DNA from 4 places in the Kocuria sp. CNJ-770 genome. Region 1 is predicted to be linked to each of the others. Evidence: riboswitches for the same ligand, from Rfam matches in the RefSeq annotation. Region 1 holds a riboswitch; each other region holds the start of a gene.
What was found. A riboswitch is a leader RNA that binds a small molecule or an ion and turns the genes downstream of it on or off. The one in region 1 is predicted to bind S-adenosylmethionine.
Positions count from the first base shown of each region.

Region 1 (4,477 bases):
GATCGCGTCGTGGACGAGGTTGATGCCGAGCACGACCACGAGCGGCAGCAGGGCGAGCGGGCCGGCGTCGAGGAAGGCGAACAGCACCCAGCCGAAGACGCCGATCGCCGCGTAGGCGGTCACCGAGACGACCTTGCGGCCCACCCGGTCGGACAGCCAGCCCCAGAAGGGGGTGGTGAACAGGCCGATGGCGGAGGCGATCATCACCGCGGTCACGCCGGAGGCGCTGTCCCCGCGCACGTCCCGCAGATAGGTCAGCATGTACACCGTCACCAGGTAGTAGACGGCGTTCTGCGCCAGGCGCAGGCCGATCGTGACCAGCAGCGGGCGGCGGTGGTGGAGCAGCAGCTCCCGCAGGGGGGCGGTGGCCACGTTGCCCGAGGCCCGGTGCTCCAGGAACTCCGGGGCGTCGGCCACGCCGAGGCGGATCCACAGGCCGACCGCCACGAGCAGGGCCGAGAGCAGGAAGGGGATGCGCCAGCCGTAGGCGGCGAACTGCTCCGCGCTCATGACGTGCTGCACGACGAAGAACGCCCCGGTGGCCAGCAGCATGCCGGCCGAGGAGCCGATCTGGGTGAAGGAGCCGAAGAACCCGCGGTGCCGGGCCGGGGAGTGCTCCACGCTCAGCAGCGCGGAGCCGCCCCACTCGGCCCCGGCGGACAGGCCCTGGAGGATGCGCAGGACGACGAGCCCGACGACGGCCCACCAGCCGATCACCTCGTAGGTCGGCAGCAGGCCGATCAGGGTGGAGGCCACGCCCATGAGCAGCAGGGAGGCCACCAGCAGGGCCTTGCGGCCGATCCGGTCGCCCAGGTGGCCGGCGACGATCCCGCCCAGGGGCCGGGCGATCACCCCGACGGCGAGGGTGGCGAAGGAGGCGACGATGCCGCCGAGCTCGGTGGCCATGGGGAAGAACTGGACGTTGAAGACCAGGGCGGCGGCGGTGCCGTAGAGGTAGAAGTCGTACCACTCGATGGTGGTGCCGGCGAAGGCCGAGGCCAGGACGCGCTTCTTGCCGTGGACGACGCTCGTGCGTCCCGCGGCGGCCGCGGTCGGGGCCGGGATCGTGGTCGGGGGCGGGGTGGACATGCGTCAGGCTCCTGGGGTTCGGTCGGCGTCGGTCCCGGCACCGGTCCTGGCGTCGCCGATGGCGTTCAGGCCCTCCGGCAGGGTGCCGTTGATGAGGTAGTCGCCGAGGGCGCGGGCGCGGAAGGCGATCGGGTTGTGGGTGGCCACGGTCTGGGCGTTGCGCCAGTGCCGGTCCAGGCCCTTGGCGGTGGACGTGGCGGAGGCGCCCACGGTGAGGAACAGGTCCTGGGCCGCGCCGAGGGCCAGCTCCGGCACGGTGACCTGGGCGTGCTCCACGGCGATCTCGGACCCGTGCAGCGCCGCCGGGAGGGCGCCGGTGAAGTCCGGCCGGTCGGCGCCGGTGGTGACGGCGGCGGCGATCCCGGCGTCCAGGGCGCGGGCGGCGTGCAGCACGGTGGCCTCGGCGGCGAAGGCCTTGGCGGAGATCCGGCCGGTGGCCTCCTGGATCAGCGGGTCCTCGCGGAACGGCAGGCCGAGCCCGGTGTTGAAGGTCCGCCGGCGGCCGGCGATGGTCTCCACGGCGTCCCGCCGGGCGGCGCGGGCGACGCCGGCCAGCACGGCCAGCAGCACGAGCTGGAAGAAGGCGGCCTCGTGGACGGCCTCCGCGCTGCCGGCGGCGCGGTCCAGCACGGCGTCGTCCGGGACGCGCACGCGGTCGAAGACCGCGGTGCCGGTGCCGGTGAGCTTCTGCCCGAAGCCGTCCCAGTCGTCCTCGAGGGTGACCCCCTGGGCGTCCGTGGCGACGACGGCGAAGCGGCGTCCGTCCCGGCCGTCGAGGGCGGCCGAGACGCGGGTGTAGTCGCAGAAGACGGAGCCGGTGGCGTAGAACTTCCGGCCGGTGATCTCCCACCCCTCGGCGGTGCGGCGCAGCACGGTGTTCAGGGTGCCGAGCGCGTTGCCGCCCTTCTCCGTGGAGGCGTTGCCCACGGTGGCCCCGGCCAGCACCCGCGGATACCAGACGTCCTGGAGCTCCCGGGGCAGGAAGCGCAGGGACTCCACGAAGCCGGCGTGGGAGCGGTAGAGGTGGGCGATGTTGGAGTCGGCCTCGGCCAGGTCGACCAGCAGCCGGGTGAAGTCCTCGATGCTGACCCCGGGACCGCCGTGGGCCGCCGGGACGCGCAGGGCGCCGAACCCGGCCCGGTCCAGCCGGCGCACCTCCTCGTAGGGCAGCGCGCGGCGGAGGTCCCGGTCCAGGGAGCCGGCGGCGATCTCCGTGAACAGCGGCCCGAAGCGCTCCTTCAGCCCGGCGTAGTCCACCGGCAGGCCGGCGGGGTCCGTGCCGGCAGGGTCCGTGCCGGCGGGGTCCGTGCCGGCGCCGGGACGGGTGGGAGTCCTCTCGGCCGTGGTGCGGGTCATGCGGTGGTCCTCTCGGTCGCACCGAGGAGGGCCGGCCGTGCGGTCACGCCAGGGGCGGGCCCGGTGGCGGCAGCGCGGGGGCCGACGTCACGGAGCGACTGCAGATCCGGGATCTCCATCGGTTCTGGCCTTAGCACCCTGACCCCTGCGAAGGACGGGTTGCTGCGGCGTCGTCGAGCCAGATCTCTCGGCCGCTCTGAATGGGACGGATGACATCGCACCAGACCGCCGGGGTGCGGAGCCACCCGATGACGGCCGCATGTCGTCGGATGTCATGCTGACGTCACAGACGGTCATGTCCTCCCGGGTGGTGTAGGAATCCGCCGCGGGACCCCGCCCGGCCGGAGAAGGGGAGCGCCGCGCATCCGCTCAGTATCGCGGCCGGTCCGGCTCCACCTGCTCCGCCCAGGCGAGCACCCCGCCCTCGAGGTGGCGGATCCGCTCCTCCCGCCCGGCGTAGAACGGGCGCAGCGCGGCCAGGGCGGTCGCCGAGCGGGCGCCGGCCTTGCAGTGCAGCACGAGGTCCGCGCCGCGCGCCTCCGGCGGCAGGGCGTCCGGCCCCCGGTCCAGCAGCTCCTGGAGCGGCACGGCCACGGCGCCGGGGATCGCCAGGAGCTGCCGTTCCCAGTCCTCCCGCACGTCGACCAGCACGAAGGCCGTCTCTCCGCGCGCCCGCCGCTCCAGCAGCCGGGCCAGCTCGCCCGCCGCGACCGTCTCGGCGGGCTCCGCGCCGCCGGCCGGCGGACGGACGGCCACGGGCTCGGCGACGGCGGTGACCGGGGCGGCGTCCGGGTCCGGGTCCAGGCGCATCTCGCGCCAGGTCATCGCCAGGGCGTCGTGCAGCAGCACCCGCCCGAGCAGGGGCTCGCCGGTGCCGGTGATCAGCTTGACCGCCTCGGTGACCATCACCGCGCCCACGGTGGCGGGGAGCATGCCGAAGACCCCGCCCTCGGCGCAGCTGGGCACCTCCCCGTCCGGCGGCGCCTCGGGGTAGAGGTCCCGGTAGGTGGGCCCGTGGCCGGCCCAGAAGACGCTGACCTGCCCCTCGAAGCGCAGGATGGAGCCCCACACGCAGGGGATCCCGGTCAGGGCGGCGGCGTCGCTGACCACGTAGCGGGTCGCGAAGTTGTCCGCGCCGTCGAGGACGAGGTCGTACTGCCCGAGGATCCGCACGGCGTTGTCCGCCGTGAGCCGGCAGGGATGGGTGCGGACCCGCACGAGCGGGTTGAGGGCGGTCACGGCCTCCGCGGCGGACTCCGCCTTGGGCCGGCCGACGTCGGCGGTGCGGTGCACCACCTGGCGCTGCAGGTTGGAGACCGCCACGACGTCGTCGTCGACGATCCCCAGCGTCCCCACGCCGGCCGCGGCGAGGTACTGCAGGGCCGGGGCGCCCAGTCCGCCCGCGCCGACCACGAGCACCCGGGCGCTGCCGAGCCGGCGCTGGCCGAGCGGGCCGATCCCGGGCAGGGTCAGGTGCCGGGCGTAGCGCTCGAGCTCCGCACGGGTCAGTTCGGGGCCGGGCTCCACGAGCGGGGGCAGCGCGCTCACGGGCGCTCCCCCACGGGCGCCCAGTCCCCGCGCGGGACGTCCGCCGGACCGGCGGACGCACCGGCGGACGGACCGGCGTCGGGCGCGTCCGTGTCGATCCGCCCGGCCATCGGCGAGGACGCCTGGGCGTGCCGGCGGGCCGGGATCCGGCCGGCGCGGGCGGCCAGCCGCCCGGCGGCCACGGCGTGGCGCATCGCGGTGGCCATGGCCACCGGGTCCTGGGCCCGGGTCACGGCGCTGGCCAGCAGCACGGCGTCGCAGCCCAGCTCCATGGCGAGCGCGGCCTCGGAGGCGGTGCCGATGCCGGCGTCGAGGACCACGGGCACCGAGGCACGGGAGGCGATGAGCTCGATGTTGTGCGGGTTGAGGATCCCCAGCCCGGTGCCGATCGGCGCGCCCAGGGGCATCACGGCGGCCGCGCCGAGGTCCTCCAGACGGCGGGCCACGGCCGGGTCGTCGGAGGTGTAGGCGAAGACCCGGAAGC
Region 1 is NZ_MKJW01000115.1:11,635-16,111, reverse strand. Features, by position in the region: gene BJF77_RS13895 (MFS transporter) at 1-1,089, opposite strand, end outside; gene BJF77_RS13890 (acyl-CoA dehydrogenase family protein) at 1,093-2,445, opposite strand; SAM riboswitch class I at 2,558-2,652, opposite strand; gene moeB (molybdopterin-synthase adenylyltransferase MoeB) at 2,815-3,993, opposite strand; gene BJF77_RS13880 (thiazole synthase) at 3,990-4,477, opposite strand, start outside.

Region 2 (4,477 bases), on a different contig from region 1:
GGAGTCGCGGACCGCCTCGATGAGGTCCCGCGGGATCCCGCTGAGCCCGAACCCGCCGACGGCGAGCGTCATGCCGTCCCGCAGCTGCTCCGCCAGCAGCCCGGCGGCGTTGTCGATGACCTTGGACACCCTTGTCCCTTCCTGTCGGTGATCTGTGACCCAGGACTCAATCTAGGAACACCCCACATACCGGTCAACCGGTGCGCCGGGATCCCGCGGGCTTTCCTCAGCATCCGGCCATCAGGTCCCGCAATGTCCATATAGTGGAGTTCATGACGGGAAAGGTCGGGGCCGGCGCGGGCACCCAGGTGGTCCACCGCGTCGCACAGCTGCTGCGCGCCGTCGCGGGGCGGGAGCAGGGCAGCACCGTGGCGGAGCTGGCGGCGGCGACCGGGCTGACGCGCCCCACCGTGCACCGCCTCCTGACGGGCCTGGCCGAGGAGGGGCTCGTGGACCGCCCGGCCGGCAGCACGGCGTGGCAGCTCGGCCCGGAGCTCTACGTGCTGGGCGCGGTCGCGGCCCACCGCTACCCGATCCGGGAGCTGGCCGGACCGTCGCTGCGCCGGCTCGCCGAGGCCACGGGGGAGAGCGCGTTCCTCTCGGCCCGCCGCGGACCCGAGACCGTGTGCCTGGCCCGGGTCGAGGGGGCCTTTCCGATCCGCTCCCACGTGCTGTACGAGGGCCTGCGGCTGCCGCTGGGCGTGGCCTCGGCGGGCCTGGCGGTCCTGGCCCACCTGCCGGACGCGGAGGTGGAGCGGATCCTCGCCGCCACGTCCGCCGCCCGCGCCGAGTGGGGCCCGCTGCACACCCCCGAGCGGATCCGCGAGCTGCTGGAGGACGTGCGGCGGGAGGGTTTCGCGGTGAACCCGGGACTGATCGTGGAGGGCAGCTGGGGCATGGCCGCGGCGGTCTTCGACACGACCGGCGCCCCCGTCTACGCCCTGAGCCTCACCGGGATCGAGCCCCGCTTCGCCGGGGAGCGCCGCGGGCTCCTGGGGCGGGCGCTGCTCACGGAGGCCCACCGGCTCTCCCGGGAGCTGGGCCACCGCTGAGCGGCTCCCGGCCCGCTCAGCGCGCCGTCCAGCCGCCGTCCATCGTGTAGGACGCGCCGGTGACCATGGCGGCGTGCGGTCCGGCCAGCCACGCCACGAGGCTGCCGACGTCCTCGGGCTCCACGAGCTTCTTCACCGGTGTCTCGCCGAGCATGATCCGCTCCACGACCTCGGCCTCGGGGATCCCGTGCACCCTGGCCTGGTCCGCGACCTGCTTCTCCACCAGCGGGGTGCGCACGTAGCCGGGGTTGACGCAGTTGCTGGTCACCCCGTGCGCCGCCCCCTCCAGGGCCACGGTCTTGGACAGCCCCTCGAGGCCGTGCTTGGCCGCGACGTAGGCGCTCTTGTAGGGGGAGGCCCGCAGCCCGTGCACGGAGGAGATGTTCACGACCCGCCCCCAGCCCCGCTCGTACATGTGCGGCAGGGCCGCGCGCACCAGCAGGAACGGGCTCTCGAGCATGAGCACGAGGATCCGGTGGAAGTCGGCGGGGTCGAAGTCCTGGATCGGGGCGACCTTCTGGATGCCGGCGTTGTTCACCAGCACGTCCACCTCCAGGCTCAGCCCGGCCAGCGCCGCGGTGTCGAGCAGGTCGACGCCCCACGCCCGCCCGTCGAGCTCGTCCGCGACCCGCTGCGCACCGGCCTCGTCGACGTCGGCGACCACCACGTGCGCCCCGGCGCCCGCCAGGGCCCGGGCCGCGGCCAGCCCGATGCCGCTCGCTCCACCGGTCACCAGCGCGGTGCGGCCCTCGAGGCCGTGGTCCTGGAACATGGGGAACCTTCCTTCCGTCCGCCGCGCCCACAGGGTCCGGGGCACCGGTCACCGTCACGGTATGTGATCCGGAGCACGACGGCGAGCAGGGACCCGCGCGTCATGCGGCGTCATGCCCGTCACGCGGCTCCCGAATGGCGCAACGTCCGGGCCGTGGGATTGGATGGGGTCGTCACCATCCAGAGCGGCCGAGAGACCTGGCTCGACGACGCCGCAGCAACCCGCACGGACGGCCCCCGCGCCCTACGCCCCGGTGCTACCGCCAGGACCGATGGAAAGGACAGCGCCCCATGCTGCACAGTGCCGACCGCATCCTCACGTCCCACGCCGGGTCCCTCCCCCGGACCCCGGAGCTGCTGCAGGCCAACGAGGCCCGCCTCCCGGGCGCGGCCGGCACCGAGGAGTTCGACCGCCTGCTGCGGGACGCCGTCGTGGACGTCGTGCGCCGCCAGCGCGAGGCCGGCATCGACGTGGTCAACGACGGCGAGTACGGCCACGCGATGACCCGCTCGGTGGACTACGGGGCGTGGTGGACCTACTCCTTCGACCGCACGGGCGGGCTCGCGATCGTCGACGACAACGACATCCACGTCCCGAAGCGCTCCGCCCCCGGCAGCGTGGTGCTCACGAGCTTCCTGGACCGGCGGGACCTCACCGCCTTCCACGACGCGTACACGGACCCCTCCTCCGGCATCCACCTGGCCGACCCGGACCTGCCGCCGCCCGTGTTCCCGGCGGCGACCGGCCCGCTCTCCTACACCGGCCACGCCGCGGTGGCCTCCGACGTCGCAGGCCTCACCGCCGCGCTGCGGGAGACGGGGGCGGCCGAGGGCTTCGTCGCCGCCCTCTCCCCCGGCTCCGCCGCGCGGATCGGCAACCACCACTACGGCAGCGAGGAGGAGTTCCTCTACGCGTGGGCGGACGTGCTGCGCGAGGAGTACACCGCGATCCTCGACGCCGGCCTGGTGCTGCAGATCGACGACCCCTCCATCGCCGAGTCCTGGGACCAGATCAACCCGGAGCCGGCCGTCGAGGACTACCGGCGCTTCGTCCAGGTCCGGGTGGAGGCCCTCAACCACGCCCTGCGCGGGCTGCCGCAGGACCGGATCCGCTTCCACCTGTGCTGGGGCTCCTGGCACGGCCCGCACACCACGGACCTCGAGTTCAGGCACCTGGTGGACCTGCTGCTGTCGATCGACGCGGGCGCCTACTCCTTCGAGGGCGCCAACGCCCGGCACGAGCACGAGTGGAAGGTCTGGGAGGACCACGCACTGCCCGAGGGCAAACTGATCCTGCCCGGCGTGGTCTCGCACGCCACCAACGTCGTGGAGCACCCCGAGCTCGTCGCCGACCGGATCGAGCGCTATGCGAGGCTCGTGGGGCGCGAGAACGTCATCGCCTCGACCGACTGCGGCCTGGGCGGGCGCGTGCACCCGCAGATCGCGTGGGCGAAGCTCGAGACGCTCGCCCGCGGCGCCGAGATCGCCTCGCGCCGGCTCTGGGCCTGAGCGCCCGCCCGCCCCCGCCCTCGCCGCTCTTCCCCGCCACCCTTTTCCGCTGCCCGCGCCCGCCGCCCCACTCCGAGGAGCACCTCCATGACCCTGCAGAACACCGACCGCGTGCAGACCACCCATGTGGGCTCCCTGCCCCGGACCCCCCGCCTCCTGGAGGCCAACCGGCAGCACGCCCAGGGGGCGATCACGTTCGAGCAGCTCACGGACGAGCTCGCCACGGGCGTCGAGGACGTCGTGCGGCGCCAGCGGGAGACCGGCGTGGACGTCGTCAACGACGGCGAGTACGGGCACACGATGTCCAGCGCCGTCGACTACGGGGCCTGGTGGAACTACTCCTTCTCGCGCCTCGGAGGGCTGACGCCCACGGACGAGGACCGGTGGGCGTCCACGGAGCGCCGCCGATCCTCGCCCGGACACGTGGTGCTCACCAGCTTCCCGGACCGCCGGGACCGGGAGCGGTTCCGGGAGGCGTACGAGGACCCGGCGTCGGGCATCCTCACCGGGCGCTCCTCGACCGCGCAGCCGAAGATCACCGGGCCGCTGACCTACACCGGCCAGGAGGCGGTGGCCTCCGACGTCCGCAACCTCAAGGCCGCCATGGCGGCCACGGGCGCGGAGACCGGGTTCGTCGCCGCGCTGTCCCCCGGCTCCTGCGCGCGCGTGACCAACGAGTACTACCGGACCGACGAGGAGCTCGTGTACGCGTGCGCCGACGCGATGCGGGAGGAGTACCTGGCGATCACCGGCGCCGGGCTGATCGTGCAGATCGACGACCCCTCCATCGCGGAGTCCTGGGACCAGGTCAACCCGGAGCCCACGGTGGAGGACTACCTGGCCTTCACCCGGCTGCGCGTCGAGGCCCTCAACCACGCGCTGCGCGGGATCCCCGAGGAGCAGGTGCGCTTCCACCTGTGCTGGGGCTCCTGGCACGGCCCGCACACCACGGACCTCGAGCTCGAGCACCTCGTGGACCTCATGCTGACCATCGAGGCCGGCGGCTACACCTTCGAGGGCGCCTCCGCCCGCCACGCCCACGAGTGGAAGGTCTGGAAGGAGCACCCGCTGCCCGAGGGCCGGGTGATCATCCCCGGAGTGGTCTCCCACTCCACGAACGTCGTGGAGCACCCCGAGCTCGTCGC
Region 2 is NZ_MKJW01000099.1:27,376-31,852, forward strand. Features, by position in the region: gene BJF77_RS10670 (CoA transferase subunit A) at 1-129, opposite strand, end outside; gene BJF77_RS10675 (IclR family transcriptional regulator) at 273-1,052, shown strand; gene BJF77_RS10680 (3-hydroxybutyrate dehydrogenase) at 1,069-1,824, opposite strand; SAM riboswitch class I at 1,997-2,102, shown strand; gene BJF77_RS10685 (cobalamin-independent methionine synthase II family protein) at 2,115-3,332, shown strand; gene BJF77_RS10690 (cobalamin-independent methionine synthase II family protein) at 3,420-4,477, shown strand, end outside.
Region 2: another riboswitch for S-adenosylmethionine. It lies ahead of BJF77_RS10685 (cobalamin-independent methionine synthase II family protein); the one in region 1 lies ahead of BJF77_RS13890 (acyl-CoA dehydrogenase family protein).

Region 3 (4,477 bases), on a different contig from region 1:
GCGCGGGTGTCGAGCACGGCGTCGAGGCGGCGGAACTGCTCCTCCCGGACCAGCCGGTACCGGTCGATCCAGGCGGTGAGCGCCTCCAGCCGTGCGGGGTCCAGGTGGACGGGCCGCCGCTGGGCGTCACGGGTGCGCGTGACGAGCTGCGCCTGCTCGAGGACCTGGATGTGCTTCGAGACCGCCTGCGTGGAGATCGCGAAGGGTTCCGCCAGTTCGGTGACCGTGGCCGGGCCCCGGCTGAGCCGGGCGACGATCCGCCGCCGGACCGGGTCGGCGAGGGCCAGGAAGGCCCGGTCGAGCAGGTCGTCGTCATCCACGGTGTTTGTCAACGTTTTCCTTGATCAACCTGTTGGTTGTTAAAGGCTACGTCCGGTGGGTCCGGGCGACCAGTTCCGAGATCGGATCGTGACGTCCGTCCCCGCCGCTGCAGGTCAGGGGCGCTCCTCCACGGCGGCCGGGGCAGGACGGCCGGCGTCGGCCGCACCGCTCCACGGCGGGGCCGGCTGGCGCAGGTAGAACAGCCGGGAGGTCTCCCGGCGGATCCTCGCCTGCCCGTGCAGCAGGACGCCCATCAGCAGGAACACCCCGGCCAGCACCATGAGGGACGCGGCCAGGAACGCCGTTGGGAAGCGGGGCACCAGCCCGGTGCCCGCGAACTCCACCACCACGGGCAGGCCCAGGACCAGGCCGAGCAGGAACAGGGCGCACGAGGCGGCGCCGGTGACCAGGAAGGGGCGTTCCTGGAAGAGCAGCTGGGCGAAGATGCCCAGGATCCGGAAACCGTCGTGGTAGGTCCGCAGCTTGCTCTCGCTGCCCTCGGCCCGGTCCCGGAAGCCCACCTCCACCTCGGTCTGCGGCACGCGGGCGTTGACGGCGTGCACGGTCAGCTCGGTCTCGATCTCGAACTCCCGGGACAGCGCCGGGAAGGACTTCACGAAGCGCCGCGAGAAGACCCGGTAGCCGCTGAGCATGTCGGTGACCTGCCGGCGGAAGGCGAAGGAGACGAGGGTGTTGAAGAACCGGTTGCCGGACTCGTGGCCGGCCCGGTAGGCCGTGCCGCTGACCTGGCGGCGCACCCCGAGCACGTGGTCGTAGGGGCCCCCCAGCAGGGTCGCGATCATCCGGGGCGCGTCGGCCACGTCGTAGGTGTCGTCGCCGTCGATGAGCAGGTAGACGTCGGCGTCGAGGTCCGCGAAGGCCCGCCGCACCACGTTGCCCTTCCCCTTCTCCTCCTCGCGCCGCACGTGCGCACCGGCCCGCCGCGCGGCCTCGGCGGTGCCGTCGGTCGAGCAGTTGTCGTAGACGTGGACCTCGATGCCGGGGACCGTGGCGTGCAGGTCGGTGACGACCTTCGCGATCGCGGCCTCCTCGTTGTGGCACGGGACGACCGCCACGATGCGGGGCGAACTGGGCATGGGTTCTCATTCCTGGGATCGTCGCGGCGGGCACGTTCATTATCACCGCGAGCGGGCGCCCTGCGAACCGGTGCGCGGCGGCGGTGCCGCGCCGGCCGCGCGGGTCCCGCGCCGCCCGGTGGCGATGTTGCGCCGCGTGACGCGCCCGCCGTCACAGTCGGCGCACCGGGGTCTTCTGCGCCGCCGGACTTGGCACCCGCCCGGGGCACCCGCTGGAATGGGTCCTGCATCTATCCAGAGCGGCCGAGAGACCTGGCTCGTCGACGCCGCAGCAACCATCCGCAGCCCCACGGGGCCGCGGAACGGTGCTCCCGCCAGGACCGATGGAGCTGCCGCAGCCTCCCGGGTCCGCCCCGGGACGGCCGGCGCCCTCCCTCGGGGTGACCCCAGGAGGTTCTGTGAGACGACCACCCGACCGGACGGCACCACCGCCGTCGCTGTCCTACGAGCTCTATCCACCGCGCTGCGCGGCGAGCGCCGAGACGCTGCTGCGGACCATCGAGGAGCTCGAGCCCACCCGCCCCGACCACGTCGCCGTGACGTACAGCGGGGATGCCCCGCGGCGGGCCGGGTCGCTGGCGCTGCTGGACCACCTCCTGGCCCGCACCGGCCTGCGGCCCGTGGCGCACCTCACGTGCGTGGGCAGCACGCGGGCCGAGCTGGAGGAGACCGTCGCCTCCCTGCTCCACCGCGGGGTCCGGGGCGTCCTGGCCCTGCGCGGTGACCTGGAGCCGGGCGCCGAGCCCGGCGAGCTGGCCCACGCCGGGGACCTGGTGGAGCTGGTGCGCGAGGTCGAGCAGCGCCGCACCGCGTCCCTCGCCGGCGGACGGCTCGCCGTGGGCGTGGCCGCCTACCCGACCCGGCACCCCGAGTCGCCGTCCTTCCGCCACGACATCGAGGTGCTGCTGGCCAAGCAGCGCGCCGGGGCCGACTTCGCGATCACGCAGGTCTACTTCCGCCCGCAGCGCTACGAGCGCCTCGTGGCCTCCGCCCGGGCCGCCGGGGTGACGATCCCGATCGTGCCGGGCATCATGCCGGTCACGGAGCCGCGGCGGCTGGCCACGCTCTGCCGGCTCGCCGGGCTCCGGCCCCACCCGGGCCTGGCCGCGGCCCTGGAGGGGGCCGCCGGCCCCGCCGAGCGGCACCGGGCGGGCGTGGCCTTCGCGACCCGCCTCGCCCGCGCGGCCCTCGACGCCGGGGCGCCCGGGCTGCACCTCTACACCTTCAACGGGCACCGGGCCGCCCTGGACCTGCTGGAGCGCGTGGACCTGCCGCGCGTGCCCCACCAGCCGGCGGCCCTGCCGGACCTGCTGCCCGCCTGAGCGGCGAGGGACGCCGCCCGGCCCGGCCGCCGTCCCGCACCTCTTCCCCGATCTCTGCCCGCACCTCTTCCCGAATCTCTTCCCAGACCTGCCGAGGAGCACACCCATGAGCACGACCACCTCTGCCGTCCCCTTCCCCGCCGCCACCATCACCGGCTACCCCCGGATCGGCCGGCGCCGCGAGCTGAAGCAGGCCCTCGAGGCCTACTGGGCCGGGCGCTCGACCCGCGAGGAGCTCGAGACCGCCGCGGGCGAGCTGCAGCTGGCCACCTACCGCCGGCTGGTGGAGCTGGGCCTGGGCGCGCAGGACGCGTCCCTGCCCGCGGCCTTCCCCCTCTACGACCAGGTCCTCGACACCACCGTGGCCCTCGGGGCGGTCCCGTCCCGCTTCGCGGACCTGGCCGGGGCGGACGGGCGCCTGGACCTGGACGCCGGCTTCGTGCTGGCCCGCGGCGACGCCGGGCGGGCACCGCTGGAGCTGACCAAGTGGTTCGACACCAACTACCACTACCTGGTCCCCGAGATCGGCCCCGGGACGCCCTTCACCGCCTCCGCCGGCCGGCTCGTGGCCGACGTCCGCCGCGCCGCCGAGCACGGCTTCACCGTCCGCCCGGTCCTCGTGGGCCCCGTCTCCTACCTGCTCCTGGCCAAGGCCGACGACGACGCCCCCGCGGGTTTCGACCCCCTGCAGCGGCTCGCCGACCTGCTCCCGGTGTACGCCCGGCTGCTCGACGAGCTCGCCGCGGCCGGCGCCCCGTGGGTGCAGCTGGAGGAACCGGCGCTCGTGGCCGACCAGGACGTGCCCGCCGCGCGGCTCGCCGCGGCCCTGCAGGAGGCCTACGCGGCGCTCACGGCCGCGCCCGGGCGGCCCCGGCTGCTCGTCACCACCTCCTACGGCTCGCCGGGCGCCCTGCTGCGCCCGCTGGCCCGCAGCGGGGTCGAGGCCGTGCACCTGGACCTGGTCAAGGGCGCGGCCCCCGTGCCCGCGGAGCTGGCGCTGTTCGCGGACGAGGGCGCCCCGGTGCTCGTGGCCGGGGCGGTCGACGGGCGCAACGTGTGGCGGGCCGACCTGGCCGGCCGGCTCGACGAGCTGGAGGACCTGGTCCGCGCCGGCGCCCGGGTCGCCGTGGCCAGCTCCACCTCCCTGTTCCACGTCCCGCACGACGTGGCCGAGGAGACCCGGCTGCACCCGCTGCTGCGCAGCTGGCTCGCCTTCGCCGACCAGAAGGTCGGCGAGATCGTCACCCTGGCCCGCGGTCTCGCCGCGGGGCGCGGGTCGGTCGCGGACCAGCTGGCCGAGGCCACCGCGGCCCGCCGCTCCCGCGAGGCGCCCCGGGGGTCCGGGACGGCGCGGTGCGCGAGCGGGCCGCGTCCCTGACTCCCGCCGAGATCGGCCGCGCCCCCGCCGAGGTGCGCCGCGCCGCCCAGGAGGGCCGGGCCTTCACGGCGTCCGGTCCCCTGCCCCCGCTGCCCACCACGACCATCGGCTCCTTCCCGCAGACCGCCGAGGTCCGCGCCGCCCGCGCCCGGCACCGCGCCGGGTCCATCACGGACGCCCAGTACGACGGGTTCCTGCGCGAGGAGATCGAGCGGGTGGTGCGGCTGCAGGAGGAGCTGGGGCTCGACGTGCTGGTGCACGGCGAGGCCGAGCGCAACGACATGGTGCAGTACTTCGCCGAGCACCTGGACGGCTTCGCGACCACCGTGCACGGCTGGGTGCAGTCCTACGGCTCCCGC
Region 3 is NZ_MKJW01000111.1:106,144-110,620, reverse strand. Features, by position in the region: partial or broken gene BJF77_RS13305 (ArsR/SmtB family transcription factor) at 1-320, opposite strand, end outside; gene BJF77_RS13300 (glycosyltransferase) at 435-1,418, opposite strand; SAM riboswitch class I at 1,646-1,748, shown strand; gene BJF77_RS13295 (methylenetetrahydrofolate reductase) at 1,817-2,740, shown strand; partial or broken gene metE (5-methyltetrahydropteroyltriglutamate--homocysteine S-methyltransferase) at 2,847-4,477, shown strand, end outside.
Region 3: another riboswitch for S-adenosylmethionine. It lies ahead of BJF77_RS13295 (methylenetetrahydrofolate reductase); the one in region 1 lies ahead of BJF77_RS13890 (acyl-CoA dehydrogenase family protein).

Region 4 (4,477 bases), on a different contig from region 1:
CGTCCCCGGGGGCCAGCTGCACGGCGGAGGCGCTGCGGGCCTCGGCGGCGAGCTGCTGGAGCACCCCGGTGCCGGCGGTCCGCGCCGTGCTCCCCGACCGGGCGGGCGGATACATCCCGACCATGGAGATGTAGCCGCCCAGCGGCACGGCCTTGAGCCCGTACTCGGTCTCCCCGCGGCGACGCGAGAACACGGTGCGGCCGAAGCCGACCATGTACTGGGTGACCCGCACGCCGAAGAGCTTGGCGGGGACCAGGTGGCCGAGCTCGTGCAGGGCGATCGAGGCCGCGATGGCCACGGCGGCGAGCAGCACGCCCACGAGGAACAGGACCACGCCCATCCGGGGACCTCCGGGGATCGTCGGGTCGTCCCCGGCGGTCGCCGGGGACGGCAGGGGCCGCGCGTGCGCGGCGAGGACCAGTGTGCACCACGATCCTGGACGCAGGGTGTCACGCTCCCGCGCACGACGACGGCCGGCCGCCTCCGGGGAGGGACCGGCCGTCGCGGGCACCGCTGCGGCGCCGGGGCGTCAGCGGCGCAGGATGCGCCGCGCCAGCCGGTTGCCCACCAGCTGGACCAGCTGCACGAGGACGACGATCACGGCGACCGCCGCCCACGTGACCTCGTCGTTGAACCGCTGGTAGCCCAGGCGCAGGGCGAAGTCGCCCAGTCCCCCGGCGCCGATGGCCCCGGCCATCGCGGACATGTCCGTGATGCCGATGACCAGGAAGGTGTAGCCGAGCACCAGGGGCCCGAGCGCCTCGGGCAGGATCACGGTGGTGATGATCCTCCCGCGCGAGACGCCCATCGAGCGGGCCGCCTCCACCACCCCGGGGTCCACGCTCATCAGGTTCTGCTCGACGATGCGCGCGACCGCGAACATCGCCCCGATGGTCATCGCGAAGATCGCCGCGTTGGGGCCCAGACGCGTCCCCACGACCTGCTGCGTCAGCGGCCCGAGTGCCGCCAGAAGGATGATGAAGGGGATCGGCCGGACGAAGTTCACGACGAGGTTGAGCCCCTCGTGCACCACGCGGTTCTCCAGGATGTTGCCCCGGCGGGTCACGTAGAGCCCCACGCCCACGAGCATCCCGAGCAGCCCGGCGAGCGCGAGGGTGACGGACACCATGTAGAGGGTCTCCCCGAGCGCGGAGAGCAGCTCGGGACCCAGGACGGACCAGTCGTTCACGCGGCCACCTCTCTCAGGCTCGTGATGCGGGACAGCTCGTCGACCACGGCCTGCACGGCCGCGTCCTCGCCGGTCAGCTCGAAGGTCAGGGACCCGAAGGACTGCTCCTGGAGCACGCTGATCCCGCCGTAGGCGATGGTGAAGCGGACCCCGCGGGCGGCGCCGTCGGAGAGCACACCGCCGATGTCCACGCCGTCGCCGACGTCCACGATCACCAGGCGCCCGCGGTGCGCCCGGCGCAGCCGCTCGACCTCGCGCTCGTCCGGCACCGAGTGCAGGACGGAGGAGACGAAGCGGCGTGCGGTCTCGGTGCGGGGCCGGGCGAAGATGTCCACCGTCGAGCCGTGCTCCACGACCTTGCCGTCCTGCATCACGGCGACGCGGTCGGCGATCGCCCGGACCACGTCCATCTCGTGGGTGATGATCACGATCGTGATGCCCAGCTCCCGGTTGACCCGCTGCAGCACCTGCAGCACCTCCTGGGTGGTCTCCGGGTCGAGGGCGCTGGTCGACTCGTCGGCCAGGAGCAGCTTGGGGCTGGTCGCCAGGGCACGGGCGATGCCCACGCGCTGCTTCTGCCCGCCGGAGAGCTGCTCCGGGTAGTTCCCGGCGCGCGCGGACAGGCCCACGAACTCCAGCAGCTCGGCGACCCGGGCCCGCCGCTTCTCCTTCGGCCAGCCGGCCCGCTTGAGCGGGTACTCGACGTTGCCGGCCACGGTCCGGGACGTGAACAGGTTGAACTGCTGGAAGATCATCCCGATCTCCTGCCGGACGGGCGCGAGCTCGGTCTCCTTGCGCCCGGCGACCTCGAAGCCCTCCACGGTCAGGGACCCCGAGGAGACGGGCTCGAGCCCGTTGATCAGCCGTACCAGGGTGGATTTGCCCGCCCCGGAGTAGCCGATCACGCCGAAGATCTCGCCGCGGTGGACGTCGAGGCTGACGTCGTCGACGGCCAGCACCTCGCGCGCGGCCCGGCCGGAGCCGGTGCGGAAGGACTTCGAGACGTTGCGGAAGGAGACGAGCACCTCGTCCGGGCGCCCGCGTGCGGACGGCCCGGAGGGGACCGCAGCGCTCACTGCCCCTGGTCCTTCAGCTCCTGCTGGTAGCGCGCGGTCAGCTCCTGCAGCTCCTCCGGCTCCAGCTGCAGCGGCACGGCCGTGTCCTTGGTCTCCTCCATCTCGGCGTCGATGACGGACTGCTCGTGGTAGAGGTCCGCCACCTGCCGGAGGGTCTCGTCGTCGGCCAGCTCCTCGGTGGTGGTGAAGAGGTTGACGTAGGCGCGGGAGCCCTCCGCCTCGGGGTCGTCCTGGGCCAGGGCGGACTTCGGGTCGATGTCCGCGCGGGCGAGGAAGTCGTTGTTGATCACCGAACCTGCCACCGAGTCCATGGAGAGCACCGTCTGCTCGGCCGACACGGGGGTGACCCGCACCGTGGAGGCCTCGGTGTCGACGTCGAGCTCGGTCGGGATGAGGGTGTCGCCCTTCAGCTCCACGAGACCGGCCGACTCGAGCACGAGCAGGGCCCGGGACAGGTTCACGGCGTCGTTCGGGACGGCGATCTCGTCGCCCTTCTGGAACTGGTCCACGGAGTCGTACTCGTTGGAGTACAGGCCCAGCGGGTAGATCGACGTCGAGCCGATCGGGGTGATGGAGCCCCCGGCGGAGTTGTTGTAGTCGGCGAGGAAGGGAACGTGCTGGAACCAGGTCATGTCCACGTCGCCGGACTCGGTGGCCGGGTTGGGCTGGTTGTAGTCCGAGAAGTCGACGTACTCGACGGTGATGCCCTGTTCCTCGGCCAGCCGCTTGAGAGCGTCGTGCGTCGGGTGCGAGCCGACGACGCCGATGCTCACCTTGCCGTCGGCCAGGGCGCCCTCGCCGGCCTGGTCGGAGCCGCCGCAGGCGGTGAGGGTGAGGCCGAGGGTGGTGGCCAGGGCGAGGAAGGTGAGGCGCTGCGATCGCATGTCGTGCCTTTCCGTGGGTCCAGGAGGTCGGGAGTCTCCACCAGTCCCACCAGGACCGACGGCCACGGTCGAGGGCACGCCGGAGGGCGCGTCCGCGGTCGAACCGTACTTGCCGCCGGCCCACGATGGCCGGTGCCGGATGGTTCACCTGGGGCACCCCACTACGGGAGAGGGTTGCCGCCCAGCAAGCCAGGGCTGCGCGCTGGGACTCGTCATCCGCCCGACAGACTAGCACGTGCGCCGGGTCCGGCCCGGTCAGCGGGCGAGGACCTCCTGCGCCCGCCGCCGGGCCCAGCGCTCGGCCTCCAGGACGGCGCCGAGGTCCAGGACGCCGCCGTCCTGGTGCTCGCCCAGCACCGTCTCCACCGTGTCCACGATCGCCGGGAACCGGATCCGCCCGTCGTGGAAGGCGTGCACCGCCTCCTCGTTGGCGGCGTTGAACACCGCCGGGTGGGTGCCCCCGCGCTCCCCCGCGGCCTTGATGAGCTCGACGGCGGGGAACGCGTCCCGGTCCAGCGGCTCGAAGGTCCACTCGGTGGCGCGGGTCCAGTCGCACGCGGCGGCGGCGCCGGGCACCCGGTGCGGCCAGGCGAGACCGAGGGCGATGGGCAGGCGCATGTCCGGCGGCGAGGCCTGCGCCAGCGTCGACCCGTCCACGAACTGGACCATGGAGTGCACCACCGACTGGGGGTGGACGACCACGTCGATGCGCTCGAGGGGAACGTCGAAGAGCAGGTGGGCCTCGAGCACCTCCAGGGCCTTGTTCACCATGGAGGCCGAGTTGGTGGTGACCATCACGCCCATGTCCCAGGTGGGGTGGCGCAGCGCCTCGCGCGGGGTGACCGCCTCCAGCTCCGCCCGGGTGCGGCCGCGGAACGGCCCGCCCGAGGCCGTCAGGACGAGCCGGTCCACCTCGGCGGCGCTGCCGCCGCGCAGCGCCTGCGCCAGGGCGGAGTGCTCGGAGTCCACCGGGATCAGCGCGTCCGGGCGGCCCGAGGCCGCCGCCGCCTCCTTCACCAGCGCTCCTCCGGCGATCAGCGACTCCTTGTTGGCCAGCGCCAGCCGGTGCCCGGCCCGCAGTGCCGCCAGGGTGGGGGCGAGGCCGATCGAGCCGGTGATCCCGTTGAGCACGAGGTCGGCCTCGGGGTGCGCCGCGGCCGCCGTGGCGGCCTCGGGACCGTGCAGGATCTCGGGCCGGTAGTCCCCGGCGCCGGCGGCCGCGGCGCGCTCGCCGATCCGCCGGGCCAGCTCCTGGGCGTCCTCACCGCTGCCGCTCGTCGCCACCACGGCGGCGCGGGTCTCCACGGCCTGCTCCGCCAGCAGCGGCA
Region 4 is NZ_MKJW01000155.1:69,666-74,142, reverse strand. Features, by position in the region: gene BJF77_RS18390 (RIP metalloprotease) at 1-340, opposite strand, end outside; gene BJF77_RS18385 (methionine ABC transporter permease) at 530-1,129, opposite strand; gene BJF77_RS18380 (methionine ABC transporter ATP-binding protein) at 1,186-2,265, opposite strand; gene BJF77_RS18375 (MetQ/NlpA family ABC transporter substrate-binding protein) at 2,262-3,149, opposite strand; SAM riboswitch class IV at 3,250-3,366, opposite strand; gene dxr (1-deoxy-D-xylulose-5-phosphate reductoisomerase) at 3,405-4,477, opposite strand, start outside.
Region 4: another riboswitch for S-adenosylmethionine. It lies ahead of BJF77_RS18375 (MetQ/NlpA family ABC transporter substrate-binding protein); the one in region 1 lies ahead of BJF77_RS13890 (acyl-CoA dehydrogenase family protein).